Regions from separate parts of the Cupriavidus sp. OV096 genome, predicted to be linked through region 2. Evidence: predicted binding sites of a transcription regulator. Region 2 holds the regulator's gene; the other holds the start of a gene.
What was found. The regulator sigma-54, encoded in region 2, starts transcription at its own class of promoters, with help from an activator protein. The targets are predictions, from matches to a motif close to TGGCANGNAANCTGCTTT.
Positions count from the first base shown of each region.

Region 1: a site for sigma-54 is predicted at 4,770-4,787, ahead of BM115_RS13635 (nitrate- and nitrite sensing domain-containing protein). Genes of this name have one in related genera too.

Region 1 is NZ_FOWM01000005.1:149,237-156,835, reverse strand. Features, by position in the region: gene BM115_RS13670 (Bug family tripartite tricarboxylate transporter substrate binding protein) at 1-341, shown strand, start outside; gene BM115_RS13665 (RraA family protein) at 350-1,048, shown strand; gene BM115_RS13660 (RidA family protein) at 1,056-1,532, opposite strand; gene BM115_RS13655 (GFA family protein) at 1,610-2,011, opposite strand; gene BM115_RS13650 (DUF2239 family protein) at 2,008-2,631, opposite strand; gene BM115_RS13645 (DUF305 domain-containing protein) at 2,797-3,243, shown strand; gene BM115_RS13640 (YncE family protein) at 3,257-4,729, shown strand; gene BM115_RS13635 (nitrate- and nitrite sensing domain-containing protein) at 4,841-6,160, shown strand; gene BM115_RS13630 (formate/nitrite transporter family protein) at 6,436-7,248, shown strand; gene BM115_RS13625 (bifunctional protein-serine/threonine kinase/phosphatase) at 7,283-7,599, shown strand, end outside.
Region 2 is NZ_FOWM01000002.1:469,450-477,048, reverse strand. Features, by position in the region: gene BM115_RS06210 (monovalent cation:proton antiporter family protein) at 1-1,055, opposite strand, end outside; gene BM115_RS06205 (KpsF/GutQ family sugar-phosphate isomerase) at 1,229-2,212, shown strand; gene lptC (LPS export ABC transporter periplasmic protein LptC) at 2,225-2,860, shown strand; gene lptA (lipopolysaccharide transport periplasmic protein LptA) at 2,924-3,565, shown strand; gene lptB (LPS export ABC transporter ATP-binding protein) at 3,606-4,406, shown strand; gene BM115_RS06185 (RNA polymerase factor sigma-54) at 4,540-6,021, shown strand; gene hpf (ribosome hibernation-promoting factor, HPF/YfiA family) at 6,072-6,425, shown strand; gene BM115_RS06175 (PTS sugar transporter subunit IIA) at 6,904-7,359, shown strand; gene hprK (HPr(Ser) kinase/phosphatase) at 7,416-7,599, shown strand, end outside.

The sequences.
Region 1 (7,599 bases), on a different contig from region 2:
AGTACGCGAAGTCGGGCAAGTTGCGGGTACTCGGCGTCGCCGCCTCCCATCGGCTGGACGGGTTGCCCGATGTGCCGACGTTTGCCGAAGCGGGCGTGAAGGACTTCGAGCCCGTGGCCTGGACCGGCCTGTGTGCGCCGAAGGGGACGCCGGCTCCGGTGGTCGCACGGCTGCAAAAAGAGGTGCAGCAGGTGCTGCGGCAGCCCGATATCGCGCAGCGACTGCAACAGGATGGCATGGAGGTCGTGGGTAACTCGTCGGAGAAGTTCCGAGAATTCCTGAAGGCCGACAGACAGAAGTGGGCGGGCGTGATCAAGGCCGCCAACGTTACCGCAAACTGAGAATCCCGATGAAAGACAGCCAGGACTTCCGCGCCATCGTGACCGATATCGCGCGTGTATCACCGGACCTCGTAGCACGTGCTTCGCAATTCGCCTCCTCGCTGCTGGCGGATGTCAATGGCCGCCGCGGCGGCATGCACGGCCGCGTGGCGCCGCTGGATCCTCGATCCCGCTTGTGCGGGACGGCGCTGACCGTCGAGGTTCGCCCCGGAGACAACCTCATGATTCATGCCGCAATTGCGATGGCCAGACCCGGCGATGTCATCGTTGTCGATGGCAAGGCGGATCAGACGTGCGCCCTGATGGGCGCGATCATGGCGAACCAGTGCCGGGCCAAGGGCGTGGCAGGGGTCGTCCTGGACGCGGCCGCGCGGGATCGCGACGAGATTGGCGAACTGGGTTTCCCGATGTACGCCGTCGGGACGAATGCCAATGGCCCGACCAAGCTTGTCCCCGGCCTGATCAATCACCCGGTCCAATGCGGCGGCGTGACCGTACGCCCGGGCGATCTGATTGTGGGAGATGCCGACGGCGTGGTCGTGATCGAACGCGAGAAAGTCGCCACCATACTTGAACTTGCGGCGGATAAGCTGGAAGCAGAACGCAAACGGATTGCCAATATCCAATCCGGCGCGGAGACAAGCCCCGCCTGGCTTGCCTCTGCGCTATCGGCCTCGGGGGTGCTTGCGCCGGGGCAGGTGCTATAGAGCCCCACTACACAGGCCACACCGTAAAAATAAAATCCACTTCTATCGACGCGCCTTTTGGCAATTGCAATACACCAACAGACGAGCGAGTGTGTATGCCGACGTCGCCAAGCACCGCATACAAGACGTCAGAGGCGCCGTCGGCGACTTCGCTTTGCATCGTGAAGTCTGGCGCGCTTCGCACAAATACGGTGATGCGCGGCACCGCCTGTATCGCGTCGAGCGTTCCGCAGCTTTTCTTGATTAGAGACAGGGCACGCAGCGTCGAAGTCCCTGCTGCACGACGCGCTTCGTCGAGCGAAATGGAGTCGCCCACTACGCCAACGAAGCGCACCGTTTCCCCAACTCGCGGGATTTGGCCAGCAACGTAGGCTACGTTCCCATCCACCAAAACAGGCGTGTACTTTCCACCGATCTTGATTTCCTCGTCCGGATCAAATCCGAATTCCGCCGCGATCTGCCGCAGCTTGTCGTCTCTTGTCATGAGCACCTTCACCAACGCTGTCGAAAGGGTAAAGCGTAATCGATTGCGCTGCGTTTGTCTGAGATGACGCCGGCCGTCTAATCGAATTCATCGTACTGTGGCAGTTGGTCAGTAATCGAATACCACGGCGCCTTGGAGCCCACGAAGATATGCGCACTGGGACGAATGCTGGGCGTGTCGGCGAGCGTGCCCAAGGTGACGTGGACGAAGGCGCCATCACGAACCACCGAGAACATCAGGCTTCCGCATCGCTTGCAACGGACATCGTGAGACGCCTTTGCGTCACCGAAAATCAATACCTCGTCCTCGCCTTGCGTGATCTGCAATTTTTCGCGCTCGATCCCTGCGAAGGGCTTGAACGCGGAGCCTGTCGAGCGACGACAATTTGAACAGTGGCAGTTCAACGCGTAGGCGAATTCGTCATTTACCGAGTAACGGACCGCACCGCACAGGCATCCGCCAGCGAGCAATGGTTTCATGGCTGCCTCCTGGCCTCCGCACCACCCCCAAACCCCAGCCACACCACATGCCCGCGCACGTCCTCCGGCCATCCGGCGATCATTTCGTCCATGCGTTGCCGGTCATCCGCGAACAGCGCGCGGGACGCTTCCTCGAAGCCCGGAAGATCCCCGGCGATGGCGGACATGAAGTGATACGCGCGCTCCCGCGCTACGCGGCGGTTATCGCCATGGGCATTGGCGCGGCGTGCCTCTTCCACGAGCTTGCGCAGCGCCACGGAGGCCCCGCCCGGCTGCTGGGCGAGCCAGTCCCAGTGGCGCGGCAATAGCGTGACCTCGCGCGCCACGACGCCTAGTTTGGGGCGGCCCCTGCCGCGCGGCGCGTCCGGGGCGTCTTCCTGATCGGCGGCATCGGCACGCCCACCCTCCGGGCTAAAACGGGCGACGATGTCCGCTTCGCTGCCGCGTGTGTCGATGTCGATGGTGCGCCCGGTGGCGTTGTCGAACACCAGCACCGGGTCGCTGGTGCCCCCCTCCATCGCCCGCCTGACCGCGAGCGCAACCACGCCGAGCGGGCCGGAGGCGAGGCGACGATGGCCTTCGAAGGCGGTATGGGACGGAAGATGATCGATTGGGCTCATGGTGGCTCCCCGTGATGACGTCCGCAATTTATACCCGGATAAAATTAAAGTCAATATTACCCGGGTATAAATTTACCCTGAGGTGGCGAGGGAATAACAGCAGGGTGTCCTGCGTTTACGGGGCATGCGGCCGCAACCAGGCCGCCACCCTTCACGAGGAGCCCCGTGCCCAGTCATCACCGATCCCCATCACCACCGCTTAGGCTCCTCCTGCCGTTATTGGCCGCCCTTGCGCTGCCCGCCGTCGCCGCCCCGCCCGCCAGCCCTGACAGCGCTGCGTTCCTGTCGGAAAGCGATACCGCCATGACAAAAATGATGGACGACATGGCGGTCAAGCCCGGCGGCAACGTCGACGAGGACTTCGTCGCGATGATGATTCCCCACCATCAGGGCGCCATCGACATGGCCATGGCCGAGCTGCGCCACGGCAAGAACGAGCAACTCCGACGCATCGCGCAGGAAATCATCGTCGACCAGTTGCAGGAGATTGCCGCGATGCGGCTCGCGCTCGGACAGCCCCTGCCCCCATCCGCGCCGGCGCCCACCCGCCCCGATCCGGCCCAATCGGCCAGCCAACCCACCACCCCCAGCCATTCCGCTCACGCGCACTGATGCGCCCACGACCATGACAAGACATTCCCTCAGGAACACCCTCTCCCTCATGCTGCTGCTCGGCGCGGCCAGCGCGGTTCTGGCCGGGCAGGCGCCGGGACCGTCGACGGCCCCGGACGTCCCCATCAGCCACCGCGACCGCCTCTATGCCGCCGAGCAGTTCTCCAACACGGTTTCCGTGACAGACCCGGCGGACAACCGGCTGCTGGGCGTCATCCGCCTGGGCGACCCCGCGCCGGGCAACTTCAGCCCGCTGTATCGCGGTCAGGTGCTGGTCCACGGGATGGGCTTCTCGCCGGATCACCGCACGCTTGCCATCGTGTCGATTGGGTCGAACTCGGTGTCGTTCATCGACACGGCTACCAACGCCGTCAAGCACGTCACCTACGTGGGACGGTCGCCGCACGAGGCGTTCTACACGCCGGACGGCAAGGAGGTCTGGGTCACCGTGCGCGGGGAGAACTACATCTCGGTGATCGACGCCGCCACGTTCCAGGAAAAGACCCGCATCACCGTGGCCGACGGCCCGGGCATGCAGATCTTCTCCCCCGATGGCAAGTACGGCTACATCTGCTCGTCGTTCAATCCGGAAACGGCCGTGGTCAGCGTGGCCGACCATCAGATCGTGGGGCGCGTGAAGCAGGAGAGCCCGTTCTGCCCGAACATCGCCGCCACGCCTGACGGCAAGCAGGTCTGGTTCACGCTCAAGGACGTCGGCAAGGCCCAGGTGTTCGAGGCCCGCCCGCCCTTCCGCCTGATCAAGACGCTGGAGACCGGCCCGATCACCAACCACGTGAACTTCGCCCACACGGCGGCGGGCGACTTCGCCTACATCACGGTCGGCGGGCTGAATCAGGTCAAGGTGTTCCGGACCGATGACTTCTCCCAGGTGGCCACGATTCCGGTGGGCAGCCTGCCGCACGGCATCTGGCCTTCGGGCGACGGCACGCGCATCTACGTGGGGCTGGAGAACGCCGACCAGCTGGCCGCCATCGACACCGCCACCAATCGGGTAGTCGCCAACGTGCCGGTCGGGCAGGCGCCGCAGGCCATCGCCTATGTGCCGAACGCCGTGCCTGAGGGCGACGGCACGCAGGGACTCCAGCCGCTGGGGGTGGCCGGGCAGACCACGCAGCTGAAGCTGCATGGCGTCGTGAACGGCAAGCCTGTGGCCACCGACCATGCGCCGACCAGCGTCACGCTGTTCGATCAGGGGCTGCTCCAGGTCCTGCAGGCATCGGCCACCGGATTGCAGCCCAAGCGTCCCTACGTGCTGGCGCTCGCCACCCGCGCGGACGGCAGCGGCCCGCTGGAGCCGCTCGCCGCCTTCATGTCGAATCCGGCGGGCTCGGCCATCGTCAACGCGATTGGCCCGATCCGGCAGGTGGTGCGCGACGATACGGGGGCCGGCGCGCGCCGCTATCTCGTGATCGCCCCGTCCGAGAACGGCAAACCCGGCGCGCCTGTGCAGGTGCAGGCGCTGTAGCCGGTCCGGGGGGCCGGGAAGGTACGGCGGATGATACAAATGGCACGACATTTGCGTAGTACCGGGCAAATGCGTAGTACCCATCCCGGCCGCGCCCACATTCCCAGAACAATGCCCCTTTCCGCCTCAACCCTCGTCCTTCGGGCCAAGCAGCTCGAAATCGAGGCCGTCCGCCTGATGGCAAGTCGCGTGGAGTTGGCCGACCTGATCGGCCAGCTGATCCACGCCTTGCAGCGTGAACGGGGGGCCAGCAGCATCTTCCTGGCCTCCGGTGGGCAACGGCTGGCGCAGGAGCGCCAGACGGCGATGGGCGAGGCGGTCCACATCGCCTCCCGGCTGGGCGAGCGCTTCGCCAGCCAGCTGGAAGCGGGTCATACGGGTACGGCGTCGATGGTGTCGTTGATGGCCTGGGTCCAGCTCGATCTGGCCACGCTGCCGGCGCTGCGCCAGTCCATCGATCAATGCCAGACCACCGCGCACGACGCCGTGGCGGCGTTCAGCCGCCTGATTGCCGCGCTGCTGGAGCTGATCTTCCATCTGGCCGATGTGGCCATGTATCCGGGCATCGCCCGGCCGCTGGTGGCCTTCGTCTACCTCGTGCAGGGCAAGGAAGCCGCCGGGCAGGAGCGGGCCGTCGGGGCGCAGATGTTCGCCTCCGGCACCTGTGCGGGCACCGCGCCGCAGCGCGTGCAGCAGTTGGTGGAAGCCCAGCAGCGCAGCTTCCAGATGTTCGAGCGCTTCGCCGATCCGTCGCTGCTCGCCGCATGGCGGCAACGGCAGGCCAGCGCCGCGGTCGCCGCGCAGGACGGCATGCGCCGCACGCTGCTGACCACGCCGCCGGGCACGGCGCTGGTGCACGACGACAGCGAGAAGTGGTTCGAAGTCTGCAGCGAGGTCATCACGGGCATGTGGACGCTGGAGATGCAGGTGGTGCAGGACCTGCGCAAGGCCTGCGAGGCGCAGATCCAGCGTTCCCAGGCCGATCTCCAGGATTCGGCCGGGCTGCTGCGCCAGCTACTGGACAACCCACCGCCCCATACCCATGCCGTCGAGCGCTTTTTCGATGTGGCCGAGCAACCCGCCGCCGCCCCTGTGCTGCCGGGCATGCCCGATGCCGGAAACGGACCCGCCGAGGTGCACGCCACCACCGTCACGTCGCTGGAGCGCCTGCTGCGCCAGCAGTCGGCGCGACTGGCCCAGACCGAAGTGGAACTCGATGCCGCCCGGCGCGCGCTCAAGGAGCGCAAGGTGATCGAGCGCGCCAAGAACGCGCTGATGGCCCGCATGGGGCTCAGCGAGGACGCCGCGTTCCGGGCCTTGCAGAAGGCGTCGATGGACAACAACCGCCGGCTGGCGGACATTGCCGAAGCCACCCTCTCGCTCACCGGCCTCGCCCTGCCCCCACAGGACGACGATCAGCACCAGGATTGAACCCGCCCGGCCGCGCGCACCAAAAGCGGGCAGCCCATGCACTACCAACGCCCCCTAGATCGTCACTTGCCCCAACCCGGCCCAACCCGGCCCCACCCGGCGGCGGGCATGGAACGTGCGTCAGCACTGACATCGGGCTGATGACGGCCCGGCAGTGCATCACCCTGTAAAGCATCAAGGATGACGGCGTCCTGTCACGTGCCGGCCATAGGCCGGGCGGACGGACGCCGTTTGTCTTTTCTGAGCCAAACGAAGGAAACGGAGAGGAATACCCCATGGCCTATCTCGCCCCCACCGAGTTCGTCACCAAGATGGTCGATGCCGGAGAGTCCAAGCTGCTGATGTCCACGCGTGACACGCTGATCCGGTCCTATATGGCCGGCGCCATCCTGGCGCTGGCGGCAGCCTTCGCGGTGTCCATCACTGTCAACACCGGCAACGCGCTGGTTGGCGCGCTGCTGTTCCCGGTTGGCTTCTGCATGCTGTACCTGATGGGCTTCGACCTGCTGACCGGCGTCTTCACGCTCGCGCCGCTGGCCGTGCTGGACCGCCGCCCGGGCGCCACCTGGAGCGGCGTGCTGCGCAACTGGGGCCTGGTGTTCTGTGGCAACCTCGCCGGCGCCGTCACCGTGGCGTTCTTCATGGCCATCATCTTCACCTTCGGCTTCTCCGAAGCCCCGAACGCCATCGGCCAGAAGATCGGCCACATCGGCGAAGGCCGCACCGTGGGCTACGCCGCGCATGGCGCCGCCGGCATGCTGACGCTGTTCATCCGCGCCGTGATGTGCAACTGGATGGTCTCCACCGGCGTGGTGGCGGCCATGATGTCGACCTCGGTGTCCGGCAAGGTCATCGGCATGTGGATGCCCGTGCTCGTGTTCTTCTACATGGGCTTCGAGCACTCCATCGTGAACATGTTCCTGTTCCCGTCGGGCCTGATGCTGGGCGGCAACTTCACCCTCATGGACTACCTGATCTGGAATGAAATCCCGACTGTGCTGGGCAACCTGGTGGGTGGCCTGACCTTCGTGGGCATCACGCTCTACAGCACGCACTACAAGTCGGCCAGCAAGCGCGCGCTGGGCTGATCGGATCACTACCCGGTATCGAGGCGACCGCGCCATGTCCGGCGGGCTCCAGGTCAGCGTTGGCCAACACTCGGACGCTGGCCGGAAGGCGGTCAACCAGGACTTTCATGGCGTGACCCACCCCGCCGGCCACCACCGCGTGACCAAGGGGGTCGCGCTGGCGCTGGCGGACGGCATCAGCAGCAGCGCGGTCAGCCAGATCGCCAGCGCCGCCGCCGTCCGCACCTTCCTCGAGGACTACTACTGCACGTCCGAAGCCTGGACGGTGCGGCGGGCGGCGCAGTGCGTGCTGGCCGCCGTCAACTCCTGGCTCCACGCGCAGAGCCGTCACAGCGAAGCCCGCTTCGACCG
Region 2 (7,599 bases):
CCGATACCATCGATCTGGTTCAGCAGCACGAAGCCGAACTCCCCCGCCTGCGCCAGCCCCAGCCCGGTACGGATGGCCACGCCCTGCCGGGAGCCGAACAGCCGCGCCAGCACCGTGATCAGCACCAGCTTGAACAGGATCGGCACGAACAGCAGGCCCAGCACCAGCCAGATGTGGTCGATCACCACATTGATGTTCAACAGCATGCCGATGGTGACGAAGAACAGCCCCAGCAGCACGTCGCGGAACGGCTTGATGTCCTCCTCCACCTGGTGCCGGTAAGGCGTTTCCGAGATCAGCATGCCGGCCATGAACGCGCCGAGCGCCATCGACAAACCCAGCCGCTCGGTCAGCGCGGCCATGCCGAGCGTGACCAGCAGCAGGTTCAGCATGAACAGTTCCTGCGAGCGCCGCGCCGCCACCACGTGGAACCAGCGGCTCATCACGCGCTGGCCAAGGAAGAAGATCAGGCCGAGGGCCACCACGATCTTGACCGTGGCCACCCCCAGCGCCGCCGCCAGCTCGCCGGGGTCGCGCGAGAGCGCCGGGATGACGATCAGCAGCGGCACCACGGCCAGATCCTGGAACAGCAGCACGCTGATGATGTTGCGGCCGTGCTCCGCCTCCAGCTCCATGCGCTCGGAAAGCATCTTGGAGACGATGGCCGTCGAGGACATGGCCAGCGCCCCGCCCAGCGCCACCGAGGCCTGCCAGGTCAGCCCGATCCAGGCCGAGAGCGCCCATCCGGCCGCTACCACGAGCAGCATCGTCAGCACCACCTGGGAGCCGCCCAGCCCGAATACGAGCCGTTTCATCGAGCGGAGCTTGCCCAGGTTGAACTCGAGCCCGATCGAGAACATCAGGAAGACCACGCCGAATTCGGCCAGGTACTTGGTCTGGGCGGAATCGTTGGCCAGCGCGAGCGCGTGGGGACCGATCAGGATGCCCACCGCCAGGTAGCCCAGCATGGGTGGCAGTTGCAGCATGCGGAAGGCCACCACGCCAAGAACGGCGGCGGCCAGCAGCACGAGGGTCAGTTCCAGCGGAGAATGCATTCGGCGGGCTTCGGGGAAGACTTGGGGCTTGACCTGGAACGAGCCGGCCGGGCACGCGCGCCGTCCCGGCATCGGTGCCTCGCCGGGGAAACACGGCAAGCGGCGGTCGCCCGGACCCCATGGCAGAAAAGCCGGGCCGGTCGCCATCGCATTCGTTGGTATACTTCGTCGCCATGATAGCCAATTTCGATGCGGAACGAGCACTTAAGCTCGCTCGCCACACCCTCCAGATCGAAGCCGACGCCGTTTCCGCGCTGGCTGACCGACTGACGCCCGCGTTTACCAAGGCGGTCCAGATGATCCTGGGCTGCACCGGACGCGTGGTCGTGTCCGGCATCGGCAAGTCCGGCCATATCGGCCGCAAAGTGGCGGCCACGCTGGCTTCCACGGGTACGCCGTCGTTCTTCGTGCACCCGGCCGAGGCCAGCCACGGCGACCTGGGCATGATCACCCGCGACGACGTGCTGATTGCGTTCTCCAATTCCGGCGAGACGGCCGAGCTGCTGTCGATCGTCCCGATCGTCAAGCGCATCGGCGCCGGGCTGATCTCGGTCACCGGGAACCCGGAATCGAACCTCGCCAAGCTGTCCGATGCCCATCTGGACGGCGCCGTGGCCCAGGAGGCCTGCCCGCTGAACCTGGCCCCGACGGCCAGCACCACGGCGGCGCTGGCGCTGGGCGACGCCTTGGCCGTGGCCGTGCTGGACGCGCGCGGCTTTGGCGAGGAAGACTTCGCCCGTTCGCACCCGGGCGGCGCGCTGGGCCGCAAGCTGCTGACCCACGTGCGCGACGTCATGCGCACCGGCAACGGCGTGCCCGAGGTGCGTGAAAACACCCCGCTGGCCCAGGCGCTGATGGAAATCACCCGCAAGGGCCTGGCCATGACGGCCGTGGTGGACCCGGACGGCCACGCCATCGGCGTGTTCACCGACGGCGACCTGCGCCGCCTGCTGGAAACCCCGCGCGACTGGCGCACCGTGCCCATCGGCGAGGTCATGCACCGTAACCCCCACGTGGTGAACCAGGACCAGCTGGCCGTGGAAGCCGTGCAGATCATGGAAGCGAACCGCATCAACCAGCTGCTGGTGGTCGATGGCGACGGCAAGCTCGTGGGCGCGCTCCACATCCATGACCTGACCCGCGCCAAGGTCATCTGAGCGGGGCCGGCGATGCGCGACTTCTTCGGCAGGATCTCCGGTCTGGTCATGCGGCTGCTGCCGCTGCTGCTGATGGCGATGGTCGCCGGCAGCACGTTCTGGCTGGTGCAGATCAACTCGCCCCATGAGGACGAGGCCGCCCAGAACCGCGCCAAGCGCCATGAGGCGGACTACTACATGGACCGCTTCTCGGCCACGGAACTGGACACGACCGGCGCCACCAAGATGCGCTTCACCGGCGTGAAGATGATCCATTTCGAGGACGACCAGACCTACGAGGTGACCACGCCGGCCATGCGCGCCTACCAGCCGGACCGCCCCCCGGTCACGGTCAACGCGGACCGGGGCGTGATGAACTCGGAGGGCTCGGTCATCGACCTGTACGGCAATGCCTTCCTGGTACGGCAACCCGGCGTGGATCCGTCGAAGGACCCGCGCATGACCGCTGCATCGCAATATTTCCAGTTGCTGGTCAATGACGACATCGTCAAGACCGATAAAGCGGTACAACTCACGCGCGGCCCGTCGGTGATGACGGCCAACGGACTGGTCTTCAACAATGTCACGCGCGAAGTACAATTGCTCGGCAACGTACGCGGCACCATCGTCATGAATCCGCCGTCGGGGCAGGCCCGGACCACGCAGTAAGCACAACAACAAGCACGCCAGGCGCCGGCAACGGATCGCCCGTCATTCTCTCAGCTGACCAACATGACCCCATCCCTGACGACGTTGTCCTGTCGCCGCATCGTGCCCGCCCTGGCGGTGGCAATCGCCGCGCTCGGCGCGACCCTGGCCCAGCCGGCCCTGGCGGAGCGTGCCGACAAGGACAAGCCGCTGGTGCTGGAGGCCAACAACGCCAGCTATGACGACGTGAAGCAGATCTACACGCTGACCGGCAACGTCGTGCTGACCAAGGGCACGATGGTGCTGAAGTCGGACGCCGCGCAGATCCGCACCGACCCCGAGGGCTACCAGTACGCGGTGGCCACGGCCAATCCGGGCCGCCAGGCGTATATCCGCCAGAAGCGCGACGGCGTGGACGAATACATCGACGGCTGGGGCGACCGCATCGAGTACGACGGCAAGCAGGAAATGTCGAAGCTGATCGGTCATGCCCGCGCGGCGCGCATCGCCGGCGCGAAGACCGTCGACGAGATCCGCGGCGCCGTGATCACCTACGACAGCCGCAACGAGTACTACACGGCTGCCGGCGGCGACAACAACACCTCCACCGGCAACCCGTCCGGCCGCGTGCGCGCCGTGCTCTCGCCGCGCGCGGACCCGGCCAGCGGCGCCGCCGCGCCGCCGCCGCTGGAACTGAAGCCGGCGCCCGCGCCCGGCAAGCCCTGAACCCCGGACGCGCCCGCCGCGTCACGCATGCATTGACCTGATGAACGACTCCGCCACGCTCGCCCCGAACGCCTCCGCAGCCCCGTCGGCCGCCCGTACCGACAGCAGCACGCTGGTCGTGCGCCACCTGAAGAAGCGCTACGGTTCGCGCACCGTGGTCAAGGACGTCTCGCTGGACGTGAAGAGCGGCGAGGTGGTCGGCCTGCTCGGTCCGAACGGCGCCGGCAAGACCACGTCGTTCTACATGATCGTGGGCCTGGTGGCACTGGATGAGGGCGACATCGTGCTGGACGACCAGCACATCAGCGGCCTGCCGATCCACGAGCGCGCCCGCATGGGCCTGTCCTACCTGCCGCAGGAGGCCTCGGTCTTCCGCAAGCTCAACGTCGAGGAAAACATCCGCGCCGTGCTCGAGTTGCAATTGGAGAAGGGCAAGCCGCTGCCGAAGGCCGAGATCGAACGCCGCCTGGATTCGCTGCTGGATGACCTGCAGATCGCCCATCTGCGCAACAACCCGGCGCTGTCGCTCTCCGGCGGCGAGCGCCGCCGCGTGGAAATTGCCCGGGCGCTGGCCTCCGCGCCGCGCTTCATCCTGCTGGACGAGCCGTTCGCCGGCGTGGACCCCATCGCCGTGGGCGAAATCCAGCGCATCGTGAGCTTCCTGAAGGCGCGCAACATCGGCGTGCTGATCACCGACCACAACGTGCGCGAGACGCTCGGCATCTGCGACCACGCCTACATCATCAGCGAAGGCACGGTGCTGGCCGCCGGCCAGCCTGAGGAAATCATCGCCAACGAGTCCGTGCGACGCGTGTACCTGGGCGAAAATTTCCGCATGTGACCCATCGGCCGCCGCGTGCGGCCGCGCTTCTCCCGGCCTCCACGGCGACAGCCGGGGTCGATCAGGAAGTCAGAGCGATAGGCGATAGCAATTTCCGTTCCATAGTCGGAAGGATGCGCATAGAATAGGTCGCATGAAACCGTCGCTTCAGCTTCGTCTCTCGCAACATCTGGCATTGACCCCGCAGCTGCAACAGTCGATTCGATTGTTGCAGCTCTCGACGCTTGAACTCCAGCAGGAAGTGGAACAGGCGCTGACCGAAAATCCCCTGCTCGAACGCGAAAACGACTGGATCGAAAGCCCGTTGCGGGTAGCCGCCGATGGCTCGGTCAACCTCCAGAGCGCCCCCGCGCCGGCCTCCTCCGAGCCTCAGCCCAACGGCGACGCGCGCACCGATGGCGCGTCCGGCGGTGAGGACGACAACTACAACGACAACGGCAGCGAGGACTACGGCAGCGACTGGAGCCTCGACGACTTCGCCCGCCGCCCCCAGGGCGACGAGGACGAAAAGTCGCCGATGCAACTGCGCGATGCCGAACCCACGCTGCGCGAGCACCTGATGGGGCAGTTGGCCCCGCTGAAGATCTCGGTGCGCGACAAGGGCCTGGCCATCTTCCTGATCGAATCGCTCGACGATGACGGCTACCTGAGCGCCTCGCTCGAGGAAATCTGCACCGAACTGCCCGAGGAACTCGAATTCGAGATCGACGAAGTCCACGCGATCCTGACCCTGCTGCAGAGCTTCGACCCGCCCGGCGTGGGCGCGCGCAATGCCGCGGAGTGCCTCAGCCTGCAATTGCGTCGCCTGAAGCACTCGCATCGTGAGCTGGCGCTGACCATCGTCAATCATCATCTGGAACTGCTGGCCGTGCGCGACTACACGCGGCTAAAGAAAGCGCTCCAGGTGGACGAAATAGCACTGAAGGCGGCACACGAACTGATTCGCTCGCTGGCGCCGTATCCGGGGCACGCGTTCAACCGTCCCGAGGCCGACTTCGTGGTGCCCGACGTGTTCGTGCGCAAGAGCGGCAGCGGGTGGATCGCGGCGCTCAATCCGGATGTCATGCCACGGCTGCGCATCAACGACATGTATGCGCAGATCCTGCGCGGCGCGAAGGGCGAAACGGGGACGGCAGGCCTGCAGCAGAAGCTTCAGGAGGCGCGGTGGCTTATCAAGAACATCCAGCAACGATTCGATACGATCCTGCGTGTTTCGCAGGCAATTGTGGAACGTCAAAAGAACTTTTTCACGCATGGCGAAATCGCGATGCGCCCCTTGGTTTTGCGGGAAATAGCCGATACACTCGGTTTACATGAGTCGACCATTTCCCGGGTCACCACGAATAAGTACATGGCCACGCCCATGGGTACTTTCGAGTTGAAGTACTTCTTTGGGAGCCACGTCTCTACGGAGACTGGCGGCGCGGCCTCCTCCACGGCAATCCGCGCGCTGATCAAGCAACTGATAGGAGCCGAAGACCCCAGGAATCCTCTTTCCGACAGCCGGATCGCCGAACTGCTGGGTGAGCAAGGCTTCGTGGTCGCACGCCGCACGGTGGCGAAATACCGCGAAGCGCTCAAGATCCCCGCAGTCAATCTCCGCAAGACTTTGTAGCCGAGCCGCAACCGCCTGCCTGGTGCGGCTCTTTCAGAAGGAGAAGCGCTATGAACTTCAAGATCAGTGGACACCACCTCGACATCACGCCCCCGCTGCGTGAGTATGTGGAAACGAAACTGGAGCGAATTGTCAGGCATTTCGATCAGGTCATCGGCGTGAGCGTGCTGCTATCGGTGGACAACCACAAGGAGAAGGACCGGCGCCAGTACGCGGAAATCAATCTGCATCTGAAGGGGAAGGACATCTTCGTCGAAGCGCATCATGAAGATCTGTATGCGGCGATCGACTGTCTGGTCGACAAGCTCGACCGCCAGGTCATCCGCTACAAGGACCGCGTACAGGGCCACGATCGCGAGGCGGTGAAGTACCAGATGGCCGCCCAGCAACTGACGCAGCAGTAGACACCTGCAGGCAACCGAAAACAGAGCGGTTGCCGACCCTGCAGAGGACTGAAAAGAAGAGCTCAAGCCGCGCAATCAGCGCGGCTTTTTTGATGGGCGCGCGCCATGGCGGTGACGGTGCGGGCACCTGGAATGTTTCGTTACCTTATTGCCACGCCGGAGGGCGACCCGGGGCCCCCGGGAGCGGTCAAAATGGGAACAAGTGTTCGCAAGCCGCCCGCCTCGGTGTATGCTCCGCCATACAAATAACGACAGGACGGCCCCGGGACACCCCGGGTGGGCAAGCCGGCCGGCACGTCGTGGCACCGCCGCGACCCCGGCGCTGCATCGCAAAATCGCGGTGGAGCCCTGCTCTATAATGGCCGGACGCTCCAATGCGGGCGTCCCAGACAAGATCTCGGTACCCAAGTTTCGCCCCGAATCCGGCGGGACGGCCTTCGCGCCCCGGCCCGCTAACCTGACTTCTCGCGCATCGCCCATGAATCGTTTGGCCAAATTGCTGCCACCCGGCAACATCCATCTCGACGTCACCGTCACCAGCAAGAAGCGGGTGTTCGAGCAAGCCGGGCTCCTGTTCGAGAACAACCATGGCGTGGCGCGTGCTACCGTGACCGATAACCTGTTCGCGCGCGAATCGCTGGGTTCCACGGGTCTGGGTGCCGGCGTGGCCATTCCGCATGGCCGCATCAAGGGTCTCAAGCAGCCGCTGGCCGGCTTCATGCGCCTGGCCGAGCCCATTCCGTTCGAATCGCCGGACGGCAAGCCGGTGTCGCTGTTGATCTTCCTGCTCGTGCCGGAACAGGCCACGCAACAACATCTGGAAATCCTGTCGGAAATCGCCCAACTGCTCTCGGACCGCGAGATGCGCGAGGGCCTCGCCACACTGCCCACGTCGGAAGCGGTGCATGATCTGCTGACGCAGTGGCACCCCTGACTCCCGCCCCAACGGCCGCCTGAAACGGCCTGTCCGCCCCCGAAAGTCATACGCGCATGGAACTCACCGGCGTCACCTCGCAGTCGATCTTCGACGACAACGCAGCCGATATCAAGCTCTCGTGGGTCGCTGGCCTGGAAGGGGCCGACCGGGCCTTCGACGTGGAATTCGCCCGCGAAGCCACCTCGGCGGCGGACCTCGTCGGCCACTTGAACCTGATCCACCCGAACCGGATCCAGG